3 regions of the Variovorax sp. GW458-11-26-14-LB1 genome follow, and region 3 is predicted to be linked to each of the others. Evidence: predicted binding sites of a transcription regulator. Region 3 holds the regulator's gene; each other region holds the start of a gene.
What was found. The regulator sigma-54, encoded in region 3, starts transcription at its own class of promoters, with help from an activator protein. The targets are predictions, from matches to a motif close to TGGCANGNAANCTGCTTT.
Positions count from the first base shown of each region.

Region 1: the regulator sigma-54 is predicted to act here: its motif matches at 1,589-1,606, upstream of glnA (type I glutamate--ammonia ligase).
Region 2: the regulator sigma-54 is predicted to act here: its motif matches at 4,830-4,847, upstream of nirB (nitrite reductase large subunit NirB).

Region 1 is NZ_JBWKYW010000012.1:53,132-59,746, reverse strand. It holds gene AC07YS_RS10910 (EI24 domain-containing protein) at 1-708, shown strand, start outside; gene AC07YS_RS10905 (competence/damage-inducible protein A) at 705-1,505, shown strand; gene glnA (type I glutamate--ammonia ligase) at 1,653-3,068, shown strand; gene AC07YS_RS10895 (hypothetical protein) at 3,215-3,739, shown strand; gene glnL (nitrogen regulation protein NR(II)) at 3,754-4,833, shown strand; gene ntrC (nitrogen regulation protein NR(I)) at 4,860-6,380, shown strand; gene AC07YS_RS10880 (hypothetical protein) at 6,408-6,615, opposite strand, start outside.
Region 2 is NZ_JBWKYW010000002.1:260,211-266,825, reverse strand. It holds gene AC07YS_RS02600 (bifunctional protein-serine/threonine kinase/phosphatase) at 1-852, opposite strand, end outside; gene AC07YS_RS02595 (formate/nitrite transporter family protein) at 870-1,682, opposite strand; gene nirD (nitrite reductase small subunit NirD) at 1,733-2,074, opposite strand; gene nirB (nitrite reductase large subunit NirB) at 2,101-4,620, opposite strand; gene AC07YS_RS02580 (YbaK/EbsC family protein) at 5,070-5,558, shown strand; gene AC07YS_RS02575 (DUF1289 domain-containing protein) at 5,555-5,824, shown strand; gene AC07YS_RS02570 (2-hydroxychromene-2-carboxylate isomerase) at 5,821-6,459, shown strand.
Region 3 is NZ_JBWKYW010000028.1:15,533-22,147, reverse strand. It holds gene lptA (lipopolysaccharide transport periplasmic protein LptA) at 1-550, shown strand, start outside; gene lptB (LPS export ABC transporter ATP-binding protein) at 547-1,341, shown strand; gene rpoN (RNA polymerase factor sigma-54) at 1,359-2,954, shown strand; gene AC07YS_RS18730 (phospholipase D family protein) at 2,965-4,581, shown strand; gene AC07YS_RS18725 (LysE family translocator) at 4,594-5,241, opposite strand; gene AC07YS_RS18720 (YceI family protein) at 5,267-5,899, opposite strand; gene AC07YS_RS18715 (YceI family protein) at 5,938-6,522, opposite strand; gene AC07YS_RS18710 (cytochrome b) at 6,519-6,615, opposite strand, start outside.

The DNA.
Region 1 (6,615 bases), on a different contig from region 3:
ATCGGGCGCCTCTTCTCCAGCGACGTCACGGCCGCGCTGGCGCCGCTGGTGGTGGTGTTCGGCGTCACGCCGCTGATCGTCGTGCTGTCGCTGCTCATCGTGGCCGGCTTCATGGCGCCGGCGCTCACCAAGCTCGTGGCCGAACGGCGCTTTCCCACGCTGGAGCAGAAGAAGGGCGCCTCCTTCTTCGGCAGCGTGCTGCGCTCGCTCGGCGCCACCGTGCTGGCGCTGATCGCGCTGGTGGTGTCGATGCCGCTGTGGCTCATTCCGCCGCTGGTGCTGATCCTGCCGCCGCTGATCTGGGGCTGGCTCACCTACCGGGTGATGAGCTTCGACGCGCTGGCCGAGCACGCCAGCCCCGAGGAACGCGCCGCGCTGCTGCGCGCCCACCGGCTGCCGCTGCTGTGCATCGGCGTGCTGTGCGGCTACCTGGGCGCCGCGCCGAGCATCGTGTGGGCCTCGGGCCTGCTGTTCGCCGCCGCCTTCTTCGTGCTGGTGCCGATCGCCATCTGGATCTACACGCTGGTCTTTGCTTTCTCCGCGCTCTGGTTTGCGCACTACTGCCTCGACGCCCTGACCCAACTGCGCGCCCAGCGCGCGGCGCTGCAGCCCGCGGCCGGCAGCGGCGACGCGCAGCAGCAGGCGATCGAGGCGGCCGAAGCCACCGAGGCCAACAAGGCCGCTCTTTCTCAATGGAGTTCTCCATGACACGCGCATTCGGTCTCATCGTCGTCGGCGACGAGATCCTTTCCGGCAAGCGGGCCGACAAGCACATGGCCAAGGTCATCGAGCTGCTGGCCGCGCGCGGCCTGCAGCTGGGCTGGGCCGAGTACGTGGGCGACGAGCCTACGCGGATCACCGCGGCCCTGATGCGCGCCTTCGCCTCGGGCGACATCGTGTTCTCGACCGGCGGCATCGGCGCCACGCCCGACGACCACACCCGCCAGTGCGCCGCCCAGGCCCTGCGCGTGCCGCTGGCGCTGCACCCCGAGGCCGAGGCGCTGATCCGCGAGCGCATGCAGGACACGGCCCTGGAGCAGGGCGTGCCCTACGAACCCGACCGGCCCGACAACATCCACCGCCTGAACATGGGCGTGTTTCCGCAGGGCGCGTCGATCATCCGCAACCCGTACAACAAGATCCCGGGGTTCAGCGTCGAGCACGTGCATTTCGTGCCGGGCTTCCCGGTCATGGCCTGGCCGATGATCGAGTCGGTGCTTGACAGCCGTTATGCCGATCTGTTCACCCGCAACGCCATCGCCGAGAAGTCCGTGATCGTTTTCGGTGCGATGGAAGCCACCCTCACGCCGCTGATGCAGGCCATCGAGCAGGCCCACGCCGGCATCAAGGTGTTCAGCCTGCCCAGCGTGGATCACCCCCAGTACGGGCGTCACATCGAGCTGGGCGTCAAGGGCGACCCTGCGAAGCTCGATGCCGCCTATGGCCAGCTCATCGAAGGTCTGCACACTTTCGATGCGAAGCTTGGCCCTGAATTGGTGCGTTAATCTGCATTGCACCAATTTGGTGATTTTTTCCTTTTCCGGCAGCCCCTGGGCCGTCACCCGGGCCTCATCCGGCGGGGTGACAATGGCACAGAAACTGCATCCTCCCGTCCCTGTATTCCTAACCACCATCCAACTCAGGAGAAACTGATGGCAAAGACCGTCGCCGATGTACTCAAGCTCGTCAAGGAAAACGAGGTCAAGTTCGTCGACTTGCGCTTCACCGACACCCGCGGCAAAGAGCAGCACGTGACCGTGCCCGTGTCGCACTTCGATGAAGACAAATTCACCTCGGGCCACGCGTTCGACGGTTCGTCCATCGCCGGTTGGAAGGGCATCGAAGCCTCGGACATGCAGCTCATGCCCGACCCGAACACCGCCAACATCGACCCGTTCTTCGAAGAAACGACGCTGATCCTGACCTGCGACGTGATCGACCCGGCCGACGGCAAGGCCTACGAGCGCGACCCGCGTTCGCTCGCCAAGCGCGCCGAGGCGTACATGAAGGCTTCCGGCCTGGGCGACACCGCCTACTTCGGACCGGAACCCGAATTCTTCGTGTTCGACGGCGTGCGCTGGAAGAACGACATGTCGGGCTGCTTCGTGAAGATCGAGTCCGAAGAAGCCTCGTGGAACACCGACAAGGAGTTCGAGCACGGCAACAGCGGCCACCGTCCCGCAGTCAAGGGCGGCTACTTCCCGGTGCCCCCGGTCGACAGCTTCCAGGACATGCGCTCCGAAATGAGCCTGGTGCTCGAATCGCTGGGCATCCCGGTCGAAGTGCATCACCATGAAGTGGCCAACGCCGGCCAGCTCGAGATCGGCACCCGCTTCAGCACGCTGGTGCAGCGCGCCGACTGGGTTCAGCTGCAGAAGTACGTGATCCACAACGTGGCCCACGCCTATGGCAAGACCGCCACCTTCATGCCCAAGCCCATCGTTGGCGACAACGGCTCCGGCATGCACGTGCACCAGTCGGTCTGGAAGGACGGCAAGAACCTGTTCGCCGGCGACGGCTACGCAGGTCTGTCGGACTTCGCGCTGCACTACATCGGCGGCATCATCAAGCACGCCCGTGCCCTGAACGCCATCACGAACCCCGGCACCAACAGCTACAAGCGCCTGGTGCCCGGCTTCGAAGCCCCGGTGAAGCTGGCCTACTCGGCCAAGAACCGCTCGGCCTCGATCCGCATCCCGTTCGTGGCCAACCCGAAGGGCCGCCGCGTCGAAGCGCGCTTCCCCGATCCGCTGATGAACCCGTACCTGGGCTTTGCCGCGCTGCTGATGGCCGGCCTGGACGGCGTGGAAAACAAGATCCATCCGGGCGAAGCCGCCAGCAAGGACCTGTACCACCTGCCGCCGGAAGAAGACGCGCTGATCCCGACCGTCTGCCACAGCCTGGACCAGGCCCTGGAGCACCTGGACAAGGACCGTGCGTTCCTGACCAAGGGCGGCGTGTTCACCGACTCGTACATCGACGCGTACATCGACCTCAAGATGCAGGAAGTCACGCGCTTCCGCATGGCGACCCATCCGGTCGAATTCGACATGTACTACTCGCTGTAAAAAGCGCCACAGCAAGCCCGCCTCGGCGGGCAAGTAAGACAAAAGGACGGCCCCGGCCGTCCTTTTTCCTTGGTGCGGAACACCCTGTCGTGAGCGGGCCCGAATTGCATCAAAATGCGCGTTTGTCGCGCCCTCTCCGGATCCAAATGAAGACTGCTTCCCTGATTTTCCTGGCCGCCGCCTCGTTCGCCACCGCCACGGCGGCGCTCGCGCAAGAGCGCGTCTGGCGCTGCGGCAACGAGTACACCAACAACGCGACCGTGGCCCAGCAAAAGGGCTGCAAGATCATGGAAGGCGGCAACGTCACCGTCGTGCAGGGCACGAAGCCTTCGGGCGGCGGTGGTGGCAGCGCGTCGTCGTCGGGCGGTTCATCCGCCGCGCGCGCCCCGGCGGGCAGCCCGCGCGTCGAAGGCGTCGACCAGCGCGCCCGCGACGGCGAGGCGCGCTCGGTGCTCGAGGCCGAGCTGCGCAAGGCCGAGGCCCGCCAGACCGAGCTCAAGAAGGAATACAACAACGGCGAGCCCGAGAAGCAGGGCAGCGAAGGCCGCAACTACCAGAAGTACCTGGACCGCGTGGCCGAGATGAAGGCCGAACTCGCGCGCAACGAGAGCGACATCGCCGGCATCCGCCGCGAAATCGGCCGCCTGCCCGGCAAGCCGCAAGCGCAGTAAGCGGCGCGCAGTCCATGGTGTTCGGCAAGAAGGCGACTGGCGCCAATCCGCGCTTTCGCGCCTTCGACCTCTTGTCCACGCTGATCGCGGTGGTCAACAGCGACGGCTCGGTGCTGTTCGCCAACGCGGGCCTCGAAGACGCGCTGGGTACCTCGCGGCGCACGCTCGAGGGCTCGCAGTTCGGCGCTTGTTTCCATGAGCCGCAGGTGCTGCGCACCGCGCTCGACGGCGCCAGCAGCAACGACTTCGCCACGCTGCGCTACGAGGCCTTTTTGCGCCGCGTGAACCACGAGCTGATGCCCGTGCAGGTCACGCTCGCGCACGGCGACAAGAAGGGCGAGCTCATCATCGAGATGTCGCCGCTGGAGCAGCAGGTGCGCCAGGACCGCGAGGAGCGCCTGATCGACCAGGCGCAGGCCAACAAGGAACTCATCCGCAACCTCGCGCACGAGATCAAGAACCCGCTGGGCGGCATCCGCGGCGCGGCGCAGTTACTGCAGATGGAGGTCGAGTCGCGCGACCTCATCGAGTACACCCAGGTCATCATCCACGAGGCCGACCGGCTGCAGACGCTGGTCGACCGGCTGCTGGCGCCGCACCGGCGCCCGCACGTGGTGGGCGACGTGAACATCCACGAGGTGTGCGAGCGCGTGCGCTCGGTGATCCTGGCCGAGTTTCCGCGCGACCTGCACATCGAGCGCGACTTCGACGTCTCCATTCCCGAGTTCCGCGGCGACCGCGAGCAGCTCATCCAGGCCACGCTCAACATCGCGCACAACGCGGCGCAGGCCCTGGCCGAGCGCCGCGCGGCGGGCGATGCGCAGATCACTTTCAAGACCCGTGTGGCCCGCCAGGTGATCTTCAACAAGCAGTGGTATCGATTGGCACTGGAATTGCATGTCATCGACAATGGACCGGGTGTGCCGGACACGATCAAGGACCGCATCTTCTATCCGCTCGTTTCGGGCAGGGAAGGCGGGACCGGGCTGGGACTGACGCTTGCGCAAACTTTTGTGCAACAGCATCACGGCGTGATCGAGTGCGACAGCGTCCCGGGCCGAACCGATTTCAAGATATTGATTCCGCTGCCCTAGCGCAGCCCCGGCAACAGAGGAGATGCATGAAGCCGATCTGGATAGTTGATGACGACCAATCGATACGCTTCGTGCTCGAGAAGGCACTGCTGCGCGAAGACCTGCCCACGCGCAGCTTCACGAACACACGCGAAGTGCTGGCCGCGCTCGAACAGGCCGAAGGCGACGAGCAGCAGGGCCCGCAGGTCCTGGTGAGCGACATCCGCATGCCGGGCGGCTCGGGGCTCGACCTGCTCGACAAGATCAAGGCCAAGCACCCCGGCCTGCCGGTCATCATCATGACCGCCTTCTCCGACCTGGACAGCGCGGTCTCGGCCTTCCAGGGCGGCGCCTTCGAATACCTGCCCAAGCCCTTCGACCTGCCGCGTGCCGTGGAACTCATCCGCCGCGCCGTCGACGAAAGCCAGCGCGAAGAGGTGTCCGAAGAGCGCATGGTCGCTGCGCCCGAGATGCTCGGCCAGGCGCCCGCGATGCAGGACGTGTTCCGTGCCATCGGCCGGCTGTCGCAAAGCAACGTCACGGTGCTCATCACCGGCGAATCGGGCTCGGGTAAGGAGCTGGTGGCGCGCGCGCTGCACAAGCACTCGCCGCGCGCCAACGGCCCCTTCGTGGCGATCAACACCGCCGCCATTCCGAAAGACCTGCTCGAGAGCGAACTCTTCGGCCACGAGCGCGGCGCCTTCACCGGCGCGCAGACCATGCGCCGCGGCCGCTTCGAGCAGGCCGAGGGCGGCACGCTGTTCCTCGACGAAATCGGCGACATGCCCTTCGACCTGCAGACGCGCCTCTTGCGCGTGCTCAGCGACGGCCACTTCTACCGCGTGGGCGGCCACAACTCGGTCAAGGCCAACGTGCGCGTCATCGCGGCCACCCACCAGGACCTCGAGCAGCGCGTGAAGCTCGGCGGTTTCCGCGAAGACCTGTTCCACCGCCTCAACGTGATCCGCCTGCGCCTGCCCGCGCTGCGCGAACGCGGCGAAGACGTGCCCGCGCTCACGCGCCACTTCCTGCAGCAGAGCGCGCGCCAGCTGGGCGTCGAGCCCAAGCGCATCTCCGATGCGGCGCTGGCCAGGCTTGCGGCCTTCAACTTCCCGGGCAACGTGCGCCAGCTCGAGAATATCTGCCACTGGCTGACCGTGATGGCGCCCGCGCAGCTGATCGAGTCGAAAGACCTGCCGCCCGAAGTGATGGCGGGCAGCGGGGCGGACGTGCATGCGGCGGTGGCCGAGGCGGCGGCGCCCGTGCAGGCTGCAGCGCCGTTGGCCGTCGAGCGCGACGCGTCCGCGCCGGTGGTCGCGGCCCCCGAGGCGGTGCCAGGCGCACCGACGGGCCCCAGCGCCTGGGAAAGCGGCCTCGAGGCCGAGGCTCAGGCGCTGCTGGCCGCAGGCCGCACCGACGTGTGGGACGTGCTCACGCGTCGCTTCGAATCGCGGCTGATCCTCACCGCGCTGGCCAACACGCGCGGCCGGCGCATCGAGGCGGCCCAGAAGCTGGGCATCGGGCGCAACACCATCACCCGGAAAATCCAGGAACTCGGTATCGAATGAAAAGGCCCTCCCAGGGCCTTTTTTTTATTACCGGCTGCGCTGGCCGAGCGTGAGGGAATCGAGCTGGAAATTGCCGCTCTTGTCCCAGAGCCAGGTGTCGACGTACGTGTGACCGCCCAGCTTGCCGGGGCTCGGCAAGGGCGAGGTCGCCTTGACCAGCTCCGCGATCATCGGCGGCACCTCGGGCGCATGGCTGGGCACGCGGCTGAACGTGACGTTGGTGACCTTGCCGTTC
Region 2 (6,615 bases), on a different contig from region 3:
GTGCAGCTCGCGCACGAGGCTGAAGCCCTCGAAGCGGGCCCGCGGCGCCAGCGCCGGCGGCATCGCCAGGCCTTCGCGCTGCAGCTGCGCGGGCGGCGCGGCGGCGTCGGGCAGCTCGTCGATGCGCAGCAGCTGCACCGTGATGTCGTCGGTGCTGCCCCGGGTGCGCGCGGTTTCCGCGAGCCAGCGTGCTGCTTCGTCGAAGTCGTCGGCGTGCAGCGCCAGCGCCTCGTGCACGGCGGCCGCGTCCAGGTGCGTGTAGGCGCCGTCGGTGGCCAGCAGGTAGACCTCGCCGACCTCGGCTTGCCAGCAGCGGTGGTCGATCTCCACATGGGCGCCCGCGCCCAGCGCGCGCCCGAGGTACGACTCCACCGACGACACGCGCACGCGGTGGTCCTCGGTGAGCTGCTCGAGCGCGCCGGCGTGCAGTCGGTGGATGCGCGCGTCGCCCACGTGCAGCAGGTGCGCGTCGCGGCCCTTGAGGATCAGCGCGCTGAAGGTGCAGACGTAGCCGCTGTCCTTGTCGAAGCGCGCGTCGCTGCGCATCGTCTGCGCGTGCAGCCAGGCGTTGGTGGCGCCCAGCACGCGCTGCGCCGCGCGCTGCACCGACCAGGTGTCGGAGGTGGCGTAGTAGTCGTCGAGAAAGCCGCGCACGGCCGCCGCGCTCGCCACCTGGCTCACGCGGCTGGAGCCGATGCCGTCGGCCAGCGCCACGGCGATGCCCTTGGACACGCGCAGCGCGCCCTCGGGCAGCATGGCGCCGTGGAAGTCCTGGTTGACCGGCGCGTGAAGCCCCGCCAGCGAATGCTGGCCGAGCGTCACGCGCAGCTGCTTGCGCGGCGGCGCGGGCATGCGAACGATGCGGTGGCTCAGCCGGCGACGCGCTTGGCCGCCGTCTTGTAGTGCGTGGCGTACAGCGTGAGGCCCACGAAGGTCAGGCCGCCGACGAGGTTGCCGATCACGGTGGGCAGTTCGTTCCAGATCAGGTAGTCCATGAAGGTGAACTTGCCGCCCAGCATCAGGCCGGCGGGGAACAGGAACATGTTGACGATGGAGTGCTCGAAGCCCATGTAGAAGAAGACCATCACGGGCATCCACATGCCGATGGCCTTGCCCGACACGGTGGTCGACATCATGGCCGCGACCACGCCGGTCGAGACCATCCAGTTGCACATCACGCCGCGGATGAACAGCGTGAGCATGCCGGCCGCGCCGTGCGCCGCATAGCCGACGGTGCGGCCTTCGCCGATGTGGCCGAGCTTCTCGCCGATGGCGTTGGGCGCCTCGCTGAAGCCGAAGGTGAAGATGATCGCCATGAATACCGCCACCGTCAGCGCGCCCGCGAAGTTGCCGACGAACACCAGGCTCCAGTTGCGCATCACGCCGCCCCAGGTGGCGCCGGGGCGCTTGTCGAGCACGGCCAGCGGCGCCAGCGTGAACACGCCGGTGAGCAGGTCGAAGCCCAGCAGGTACAGCATGATGAAGCCGACCGGGAACAGCATGGCGCCGACCAGCGCATTGCCGGTGTTCACGGTGATGCTCACGGCGAAGGCCGCGGCCAGCGCGAGGATGGCGCCGGCCATGTACGAGCGGATCAGCGTGTCGCGCGTGGACATCAGCAGCTTGGATTCACCGGCGTCGACCATCTTGGTCACGAATTCGGCAGGGGCGAGGTAGGCCATTCGGGGTCCTTGGAGAGAGGCTGAAAAAATCGGAAGAGGGCGAAGTGGCGTCAGGCCAGCGCGACGAGCACGCGGCCGTTTTCGACGCGCACCGCATGCGCGCGCACCGAGTGCTCGGGCGCCTCCAGGCATTCGCCGCTGCGCAGGTCGAAGTGGTTCTTGTAGAGCGGCGAGGCCACGACGATGCGCTCGCCCAGGCTGCCGACCAGCCCGCGCGAGAGCACGCTGGCGCCGGCCTTCGGGTCGACGTTGTCGATGGCGAAGAGCGACGGCTCCTGGCCGACGCGGAAGATCGCGACATGCACGCCGTCGACCAGCGCGCACACGCCGGTGTCGGGGAGGATGTCGCCGGCGGCGCACACGGCGGTCCAGGTCTGGGTGTCGGTGGTCATGGTGGGTTTTCTTCCTTGTCGTTGGCTCAGGCGGCGCTGGTTTCGCGGCGCTCTTCGGGGCGCGCGGGGCGGTTCTGGCCGCGTTCCTGCACGAAGACGATGTGCTCGTCGGGCTTCTCGCTGTTCACGAAGGAACGGAAGCGCTGGCGCGTGGCGGGGTCGTTCACCGCGGTCTTCCATTCGCACTGGTAGGTGTCGACCACGTGCTGCATCTGCGCCTCGAGCTCGGCGCCCAGGCCCAGCGTGTCCTGCAGCAGCACGCCCTTGAGGTATTCGAGGCCGCCCTCGAGGTTCTCGCGCCAGGTGCTCGTGCGCTGCAGGCGGTCGGCCGTGCGCACGTAGAACATCAGGAAGCGGTCGATCATGCGGATGAGGTCGGCCTTGCTCAGGTCGCTCGCCAGCAGCTCGGCGTGGCGCGGCTTCATGCCGCCGTTGCCGCACACATAGAGGTTCCAGCCCTTGTCGGTGGCGATGATGCCGACGTCCTTGCCCTGCGCCTCGGCGCATTCGCGGGTGCAGCCCGACACGCCGAACTTGATCTTGTGCGGCGCGCGCAGGCCCTTGTAGCGGTTCTCCAGTTCCACGGCCAGGCCCACGCTGTCGTCCACGCCGTAGCGGCACCAGGTGGAGCCCACGCAGCTTTTCACCGTGCGCAGCGACTTGCCGTAGGCATGGCCCGACTCGAAGCCGGCGGCGATGAGTTCTTCCCAGATGGCCGGCAGCTGCTCCACGCGCGCGCCGAACATGTCCACGCGCGCACCGCCGGTGATCTTGGTGTACAGGCCGTACTTCTTCGCGACCTGGCCCACGGCGATCAGCCCCTCGGGCGTGACCTCGCCGCCCGGCATGCGCGGCACCACGGAGTAGGTGCCGTCCTTCTGGATGTTGCCCAGGAAGTAGTCGTTGCTGTCCTGCAGGCCGGCCAGGTCTTTCTTGAGCACGAACTCGTTCCAGCACGAGGCGAAGATGCTCGCGGCGGTCGGCTTGCAGATGTCGCAGCCCAGGCCCTTGCCGTGCTTGGCGAGCAGGTCGGCGAAGCTGCGGATCTCGCCCACGCGGATGAGGTGGTACAGCTCCTGGCGCGAGTACGGGAAGTGCTCGCACAGGTGGTTGTTCACAGCCATGCCGCGCTTGGCCATTTCCATCTTCATGACCTGCGTGACCAGCGGCACGCAGCCGCCGCAGGTGGCGCCGGCCTGGGTGCAGGCCTTCATCTCGGCGGGCGTGCACACGCCCTGGCCCACGGCCTCGCAGATTTGGCCCTTGGTGACGCTGTTGCACGAGCAGATCTGTGCGGTGTCGGGAAGGGCCTCGACGCCCAGGCCCGGCTTGGCCTTGCCGTCGCTCGACGGCAGGATGAGGAACTCGGGCTCGTCGGGCAGCGCGATGCCGTTGAGCGCCAGCTGCAGCAGCGTGCCGTACTCGCTGGCGTCGCCGACCAGCACCGCGCCCAAGAGCTGCTTGCCGTCTTCGCTGACCACGATCTTCTTGTAGACCTGCTTGCGCTCGTCGATGAACAGGTAGGCGCGCGACTTCGGCGTCTTGCCGTGCGCGTCGCCGATGCTGGCGACATCGACGCCCATCAGCTTGAGTTTGGTGCTCAGGTCGGCGCCGGTGAAGGCGGCGTCGTCCTGGCCGGCGATGTGGCGGGCGGCCACGCGCGCCATGTCGTAGCCCGGCGCGACGAGGCCGAAGGTCTGTTCGTTCCACGACGCGCATTCGCCGATGGCGTAGACGTTGCGGTCGCTGGTGCGGCAGTGGCTGTCGATCGCCACGCCGCCGCGCGGGCCCACGGCCAGCAGGCTCTGGCGTGCGAGTTCGTCGCGCGGGCGGATGCCGGCGGAGAACACGATCATGTCGGTCTCCAGGTGCGTGCCGTCGGCGAACACCATGCGGTGCCGTGCGCTCGCGCCGTCGACGATCTCCACCGTGTTGCGGCCGGTGTGCACGTGCAGGCCCAGCGCCTCGATGCTGCCGCGCAATGCGCGGCCGCCGCCTTCGTCGACCTGCACCGCCATCAGGCGCGGCGCGAACTCGACCACGTGCGTCTCCAGGCCCATGTCGCGCAGTGCCTTGGCGCATTCCAGGCCCAGCAGGCCGCCGCCCACCACCACGCCGCTGCGCGACTTGGCGCCGCAGGCCTTCATGGCGTCCAGGTCCTCGATGGTGCGGTAGACAAAGCAGTTCGGCCGGTCGCGGCCCGGCACGGCCGGCACGAAGGGGTTGGAGCCGGTGGCCAGCACCAGCTTGTCGTAGGCGATGACCTCGCCGTCGGCCGTGGTGACGGTGTTGTTGCGCCGCTCGACGGCCACGGCCCGCGCGGCCAGGCGCAGCGTGAAGCCGCTGCGCTCGAAGAAGCCGGGCTCGACCAGCGACAGGTCGTCGGCCGTCTTGCCGGAGAAGTATTCGGACAGGTGCACCCGGTCGTAGGCCGGGCGTGGCTCTTCGCACAGCACGGTGACCTGTGCGTCGGGAATGCCGAGCGTGTGGAGTTGCTCGAGGAACTTGTGGCCGACCATGCCGTGGCCGATGACTGCGATCTTCATTGGGGGTCCTGCACGCAACCGGCCCTGGAAGGCGCCCCCTCAGCCGCTGTCGAACAGACAGCGTCGTTGGGGCCCCCGCGACGGAACGGATGCGAAATGGGTTGGAGCAGACGAACCGGCGGCGGGCGGCCATCGGTGCGCTTGAACCCCGCCGTCGTTAGCGGAGGCACTGCGAACCCGCCGCAGAAGCCGGTGGGTCGCAACCCTGTTCAGCAATAAGCGTGCCGCGCTCAAAAGCCCGTGCGGCGGGCCTCATCGGCCGGTGGCGCACCGAAAGCGGACCGGCGCCGGCGCGCCGCGCACGGGCGTCGTGCGCCGGCGCTCTCCGCATTGGTGCGCCGGGGTTGAAGGGCGGATGGGGGCGGCGGCGCCGGTGCGCGGGGCTTTTCCGTATGCTCGGGGCCTTGCAACGCAGGGCGAACGCCCCCACGAACCCCGAAGAACTTGCCATGTGCGGCTCCGAACTCCATTCCCTTCCTGAAGGTGTCCAGCGCGTCTCCCGCGTGCTGCAGGACGCCGGCCATCCCCATGCGCCCCGCATGCTCGACGACGCCTGCCGCACCGCGCAGCAGGCCGCCGACGCGCTCGGCATCTCGGTCGGGCAGATCGCCAAGAGCATCATCTTCCGCCGCAAGAGCGACGAGGCGGCGGTGCTGGTCATCACCTCGGGCGACAAGCGCGTCGACGAGAAGAAGGTCGATGCCATCGTCGGCAAGACCGGCCGCGCCGACGCCGACTTCGTGAAGGCGCGCACCGGCTTCACCATCGGTGGCGTGTCGCCGGTGGGCCATGTGACCAAGCCCGTGGTGTTGATCGACCGCGAGCTGTTCCGCTTCGAGGAGATCTGGGCCGCCGCGGGCCATCCGCACGCGGTGTTCCAGCTGCACCCGACCGATCTCGAGAAGCTCACCGGCGCGCCGGTGGCCGACGTGGTGTGAACTTCGACGAAGCGCATGCGCTCGCCGAGCGCGCGGGCACCGTGCAGCGCATGGACGGCGAGGTGCCCTCGCCGTGCTCGTCGGTGTGCCGCATGGACCGCCTGAGCGGCTTCTGCGAAGGGTGCCTGCGCACCATCCCCGAGATCGCCGGCTGGAGCAAGATGGAAGACGACAGCCGCCGCCAGGTGTGGCGCGCGATCGAACTGCGGGCCCAGGCCGGCATCTGGCGCGTGCCCGAACCCACCACAGGAGACCACGACGCATGAAGCACATCGACTTCTATCTCGATTTCATCTCGCCCTACGCGCACCTCGCGTTCGAGCACCTGCCCGAGGCGCTCGAAGGCCTGAGCGTGAGCGTGGCCTACAAGCCGGTGCTGCTGGGCGCGCTGCTCAAGCACCACGGCCAGCTCGGGCCGGCCGAGATTCCTTCGAAGCGCAGCTGGACCTACCGCCACGTGCTGTGGCTGGGCCAGGCGCACGGCATCCCCATCGAGATGCCGGCCTCGCACCCGTACAACCCGCTGCCGCACCTGCGCCTGGCCGTGGCCACGGGCGACGACGGCAGCATCAGCCGCCTCGCGGCCGAAACCCTCTTTCGCCACGTGTGGCGCGGCGGCGAAGAGGCGGGCGATGCCACGCGGCTGGCCGCGCTCACGGCGCAGCTGCAGCCGAAGCGCGACGTGAACGGCGACGAGAACAAGGCCCTGCTCAAGCGCAACACCGACGAGGCCGTGGCGCAGGGCGTGTTCGGCGTGCCCTGCTACGTGGTCGACGGTCGCCTGTTCTGGGGCTTCGACGGCCTGGCGATGCTGCGCGCCTACCTGCAGGGCGATGCCTGGTTCGACGGTCCGCAATGGACCGGCGCCGACCAGCGGCCCTCGTTGCTGCGCAAGGGCTGAGGCTTTTTTGCTGCTTTGCAGCAAGGACTGAGGACAAACCCGCGCAGGGTCCTTGTTTCTTACAAGCTGAAACGAGCAGCGCGGGTTTCACCCTAAACCGTAAGCGCCCGTTCAGTTTCGCGAAAGCCTCGGGTCAGTCGCGCCTCCAAGAATGCC
Region 3 (6,615 bases):
GACCAGCGTGTTCACCGGCAACGTGCTGGTCACGAAGGGCACGATCATCATCCGCGGCGCGCGGCTGGACGTGCGCCAGGACGCCGAGGGCTACCAGTACGGCGTGGTCACGGCGGCGCCCGGCAAGCTGGCTTACTACAAGCAGAAGCGCAACGCCGGCGACGAGTGGATCGAGGGCGAGTCGGAAGTCATCGAGTACGACAGCCGCGCCGACAACGTCAAGTTCATCCGCCGTGCCGTCATGCGCCGGCTGATCGGCGCCACGGCCAACGACGAGAGCAGCGGCGCGCTGATCGTCTACGACCAGAGCAACGACACCTACACCGTCAACGGTTCCCTCGTGCCGCCGAACGCCGGCGTCTCGGCGGGCGGCGGCGGCCGCGTGAAGGCCATCCTCACGCCGAAGGCCACGCCAGCCCCGGCGGCGCCCGGCTCCGCACCGGCAGCGGGCGGCAAGAAGCCCGCGGCCCCGGCACCCACCCCCGCGCCCGGCGCCGGGCTGCGCCCGAGCACCACGCTGGGCGGCACCGAAGGGGAAGGGCGCAAGTGATCGAAACCGCAGGAACCCAGACCGCCGACGGCATTCCGGGCAGCCGCCTCGTGGCGCGCGGCCTCAAGAAGAGCTACGGCAGCCGCACGGTCGTGAAAGACGTCTCGCTCGATGTGCAAAAGGGCGAGGTCGTCGGACTGCTCGGCCCCAACGGCGCGGGCAAGACCACCTCGTTCTACATGATCGTCGGGCTGGTGCGCGCCGACGCCGGCGAGATCACCATCGACGGCGAGCCCATCGCCCACATGCCCATTCACCGCCGCGCGCGCATGGGCCTGAGCTACCTGCCGCAGGAGGCCTCGATCTTCCGCAAGCTCACGGTCGAGGAAAACGTGCGTGCCGTGCTCGAGCTGCAGCGCGAGCCCGACGCCAACGGCCGCATGATGCCGCTGACCAAGCAGCACACCGAAGAGCGCCTGGCCGACCTGCTGGCCGACCTGCGCGTGGACCACCTGCGCGATTCGCCCGCGCTCGCGCTGTCGGGCGGCGAGCGCCGCCGCGTCGAGATCGCGCGCGCGCTGGCCACGCAGCCGCGCTTCATCCTGCTGGACGAGCCCTTCGCCGGCATCGACCCGATCGCGGTGATCGAGATCCAGCGGATCATCAGCTTCCTGAAAGAGCGCGGCATCGGCGTGCTCATCACCGACCACAACGTGCGTGAGACGCTGGGCATCTGCGATCACGCGTTCATCATCAGCGACGGGCACGTGCTGGCACAAGGCACACCCTCGGAGATCGTCGACAACGCCGAGGTACGCAGGGTGTACCTGGGCGAGCACTTCCGCATGTAAGGGAGGGTCGCGTCTCCATGAAGCAAGGGCTGTCCCTTCGCGTCTCGCAGCATCTGGCGCTGACGCCACAGCTGCAGCAGTCCATTCGCCTGCTCCAGCTCTCCACGCTCGAACTGAGCCAGGAAGTGGAGCAGATGCTGGACGAGAACCCGTTCCTCGAACGCACCGCGGAAGAAGCGGCGCGCGAGGAGTTCGGGCTGGACACGGCCGACGCGCCGGTGCCGCGCGACGACGCGGGCGAGGGCGAGGCCGAGGCCGAGTTCACGCCGTCCGCCGCCAGCACTTCCTCCACGTCCAGCGACACCACCACCTCGACCCCCGACACCGACGGCCCCGCCGCCGAGATCGCCGAGCGTGAGCCCGACTGGGAAGGCGACGGCACCGTCGACATGGCGCCCGACGACAGCGAGTGGGGCAGCGATGCGCCCGCGCGCCAGAACAACCTGGGCGACGACGAGCGGGCCGATGCCACCGAACTCGCGCGCAGCCAGGAATCGCTGCAGTCCTTCCTGCACCGCCAGGCGCTGAGCCTGCGGCTCAATGAAAACGACTGCGCCGCGCTGCGCTTCCTGATCGAGTCGCTCAACGACGACGGCTACCTCGAAGACTCGCTGCCCGCGCTGGCTTCGGGCCTGGCGGGCGACGACAACGACCAGTTCGACGACCTCGTGCACCACTTCCAGGTGGCGCTGGGCCTGCTGCAGAGCCTGGAGCCGGTGGGCGTCGGCGCGCGCGACCTCGGCGAATGCCTGAGCATCCAGCTGAAGGCGCTCGCCAGCGAAGACGAGACCGAGGCCGAAGCGCTCATCCGCAAGACCGCCATCGCGATCTGCAAGCAGCCCATGGAGCTGCTCGCGCGGCGCGACTTCAAGCGCCTGGCCACGCTCACGCGCACCAACGAAGAGCTGGTGCGCTCGGCGCTGCAGATCATTGCGCGCCTGGAGCCCAAGCCGGGCCGCCGCTTTGTCGACGTCGAACGCAACATCGTCATCCCCGACGTGATCGTCACCAAGACCGGGCGCGGCACCAACGTGAAGTTCCGCGTCATGCTCAACCCCGAGGTCATGCCGCGCCTGCGCGTGCACGACATCTACGCCGGCGCGCTCAAGTCGCACAAGGGCGAGGGCAGCCAGGCGCTGTCGCAGCGGCTGCAGGAGGCGCGCTGGTTCATCAAGAACATCCAGCAGCGCTTCGACACCATCCTGCGCGTGAGCAACGCCATCGTCGAGCGCCAGAAGAGCTACTTCGTGCACGGCGAGCTGGCGATGCGCCCGCTGGTGCTGCGCGAGATCGCCGACGAGCTGGGCCTGCACGAGTCGACCATCTCGCGCGTGACCACCGCCAAGTACATGGCCACGCCCTTCGGCACGGTCGAGCTGAAGTACTTCTTCGGCTCGGCGTTGGGCACCGAGACCGGTGGCAATGCGTCGAGCACCGCGGTGCGCGCGCTGATCAAGCAGTTCGTGAGTTCCGAGAGCATCAAGAAGCCGCTGTCCGACAGCCAGATTTCCGAGATGCTGAAAGAGCAGGGCATCGAGTGCGCGCGCCGCACCGTCGCCAAGTACCGCGAAGCCTTGCGCATCGCACCGGCCAACCTGCGCAAGGCTCTGTAGAAAGCCCACGATGACCCGTCGCCTGCTGTCGCGCTGGGGGCATTGGGTGGTCGCCCTCGTGGCTGCATCGCTGTTCGCCGGTTGTGCCACCTTGCCCGACGAGGCGCCGCGTCCGCCTACCAAAGCGATGGCCGTCTCGGCCGACACCGCGCTCGGCAAGATCGCGCTGGCCTCGCAGCCCGACCCCGACCTCAGCGGCTTTCGCCTGATGCCCGGCGGCGACTTCGCCTTCGACACGCGGCTGCAGCTGGCGCGCCGCGCGCAGCGCACGCTCGACGTGCAGTACTACCAGATCGAGAACGACGAGACCGGCCGCTACCTGTTGCGCACCCTGCGCGATGCGGCCCAGCGCGGCGTGCGCGTGCGCCTGTTGATGGACGACCTGTACACGTCCGGCGAAGACGAGCTGCTGCTCGGCCTGGCCGCCACGCCGAACGTGGAGCTGCGCCTGTTCAACCCGTTCCCGGCCGGGCGTGGCAGCCTGCTCAAGCGCTTCACCGCATCGCTGTTCGACTTCAGCCGCGTCAACCGCCGCATGCACAACAAGCTCTTCATCGCCGACGGCGCGATGGCCGTGGCGGGCGGGCGCAACATCGGCAACCAGTACTTCCGCCGCACCACTGGCCCGAACTTCATCGACCTCGACACCTTCGTCACGGGCGCGCTGATCCCGCGCCTGGGCGTGCTGTTCGACCAGTACTGGAACAGCCCGCACGTGCGCCCGATCGGCGCGGTCGTGCACACCGACCTGCCGCGCGAGGAACTGCAGCGCCGCTTCGACGCCGCCACCGGCCCCGACACCACGCCGCCGCCGCCCAAACCCGCGCCCAACGACCTGCTCGGCTACAGCCCGGTGGCCGACGACCTCGACGCCGGCAAGCTCGGCCTGATCTGGACCACCGCCGAGGCGTATGCCGATTCACCCGACCGCGTGATCGGCAAGACTGCGTCGTACGGCGGCGTGCCGCTGCTCGACGTGGACAGCGTGCGCTACAACGTGGTCGAGCAGATGCGCCGCGCGCGCAGCGAGGTGACGCTGGTCTCGCCCTACCTGATCCCGGGCGCGTCGGGGCTGGAGGTGATGCGCGAGATCCGCGGGCGCAACGTGAAGATCAGCGTGGTCACCAACTCGCTCGCCGCCACCGACGAGCCGCTCGTGCACACCGCCTACCGCCGCTACCGCGCCGACATGCTGGCGCTGGGCGCCGAGCTGCACGAGCTGAGTTCCGCGCGCACGCGGCGCAGCGTGCGCCTCGGCCTGTTCGGCACGTCGGTGGGCCGGCTGCACGCCAAGTCGGCGGTGATCGACCAGCGCATCCTGTTCGTCGGCTCGATGAATTTCGATCCGCGCTCCGAGGTCCACAACACCGAGATCGGTCTGTTCATCCGCAGCCCAGAGATGGCGCAGCAGACCCTGAAGCTGCTCGACGTGCTCAAGCAGCAGGGCGCCTACCGGCTGCGCTTTGCCGAAGGTGGTGATGCGGGCGCAGTCGGCTCGCGGCGCATCGAATGGGTCAGCGAGGAAGGCGGCAAGACCACCGTGCTGCACGAAGAGCCCGACTCGGGCTTCTGGGACCGCACGATGCTCGAACTGCTGGCGCCGCTCACGCCCGAGAGCCTGTTGTAGCGGCTTGGTTGGCTAGGTGCCGCGCACGGCCGACCACACCAGCCGCAGGCCCAGCAGGCCCATCACGCCGCCGGCGGCGCGGTCGATCCAGGTCTTGTAGCGCAGGTAGGCCGCGCGCGGCGCGGCCGAGGACAGCGCCAGCGCGACGATCGCGTACCAGCCCGTCTCGATGCAGAAGATCACGGCCGGCACTGCGAGCGCCAGCACCAGCGGCACCTCGCGCGGCAGGAAGGCCGCGAAGATGCTCGCGTACACCACCGCCGTCTTCGGGTTGCTGATCTGCGTGGCCAGGCCGAGCAGGAAGGTGCGTCCGCTGCGGCCCTGGCTCCGGGGCGAGGCGTCCGTGTCGGGCGTGATCGCGAGCGGCTGCCGCGCGCCGCGCCAGATGCGAAAGCCCAGGTAGATCAGGTAGGCACCGCCGAAGGCCTTGATCGCGAGGTACAGCGCCGGCACCGCGAGGAACGCTGCCTGCAGCCCGGCCAGCGCCGCGATGGAGAACGCCAGCCCGCCAGCGCCCATGCCCAGCGCCGCAGCGAGTCCGTCGCTGCGCGAGGCCACGGCGGTGCGCGCCACCATGACGAAGCTCGGGCCCGGGCTCATCGCGCCCACGGCCATGGCGCCGGCGATGCCGAGCAGGGACAGAAGGTGGGCGTCGGTCATGGGAAGGCTCCGGTGGGGAATGGGTTCATTGCACGTTCACGGCTTCGACCTGCACCAGCAGCTTCACCTTGTTCTCGAAGCCGAAGTTCAGGCCCCAGGTGATGCCCCAGTCGCTGCGCTGCACGGTGGCCTCGAAGTCGCCGCCGCAGACCTGGCGGTTGATCAGCGGGTTCAGGTAGCAGTTGAAGCGCACGGCCTTCAGCGTCACCGGCTTGGTCTGGCCCATGAGCGTGAGCGTGCCGGGCACGTCGGTCACCTTGTCGCCGCTGAAGTCGATGCGCTCGGCCACGAAGCGGCCGGTGGGGAATTCGGCCACGTTGAAGAAGTCCTTGCTCTGCACGTGGCGGTTGAGCAGGTCGACGCCGGTGTTGATGGAGCTGATGTCCATCGTGATGTCGACCTTGCCGCTGGCGCCGGTGCCGTCGATCTGCACCGAACCGTCCTTGGTGCTGAAGCGGCCGCGGTTGGTGGTGGTGCCGTAGTGGCCCATCTCGTACATGACGAAGGTGTGGGTCGGGTCGATCACGTAGCTCGCGTTTTTGGCCGGCCCGCCCGCGGGCTTGGCGGCCAGCGGCGGCGCGGTGTATTCCTGGGCCGTGGTGGCCAGCGGCAGGGCCGCGCCCGCGCAAAGGGCCGCGGCGAAGAAGAGCTTGTTCATGGCAAAGGAAGAAGGATGCATGGGAAATGAAATCGTCGTCACAGCGGCCCGAGGCCCGCGAGCGTCAGTTTGAAGCGCACCTGCACCTCGTTGCCGACCACCGAGGTGTCGGTCCATTCGCCGTCGCCCACCTTGTAGTCGAGCCGCTGGATCGTGAGGGTGCCCGTGGCGACCGAATAGGCGCCGCCCGACGACACGATGCTCACGGGCACCGTCACGTACTTGCTGACGCCCTTGATGGTGAGCTTGCCGGCCATCTCGAAACGGCCCTCGCCCAGCGCCTTGATGGCGCTCGAGCGGAAGCTGGCCTGCGGGAAATGCGCGGTGTCGAACCAGGTCGGCTTGGGCAGCTCGGCATCGCTCATGGGCACGCCGAAGCCGGCGCTGGCGGTGTCGATCTGCAGCACGACCGAGCCGCCCTCGGGCTTCTTCGGGTCGAAGGCGACCTGCGCGTCGAAGCGCTTGAAGCTGCCTTCCACCGGCACGCCCATCTGCTTGCTGACGAAGGCGATCTGGCTCTTCTCGGGCACCAGCTTCGCGGTGGTGGCCGGCATGGGCTCGGCCGCGGCGTGCAGCGCGAGGCTGAGGAGGGCGGCGGTGCCCCACGAAAGACGGGTCGTCATCCGGCGGATTCCTTGCGTGGCGCGGGCCACATGCGTTGCAACAGACCGTCGTGGTCGATCCAGTGGTGCTTGAGCGCCGCCGCCACGTGCAGC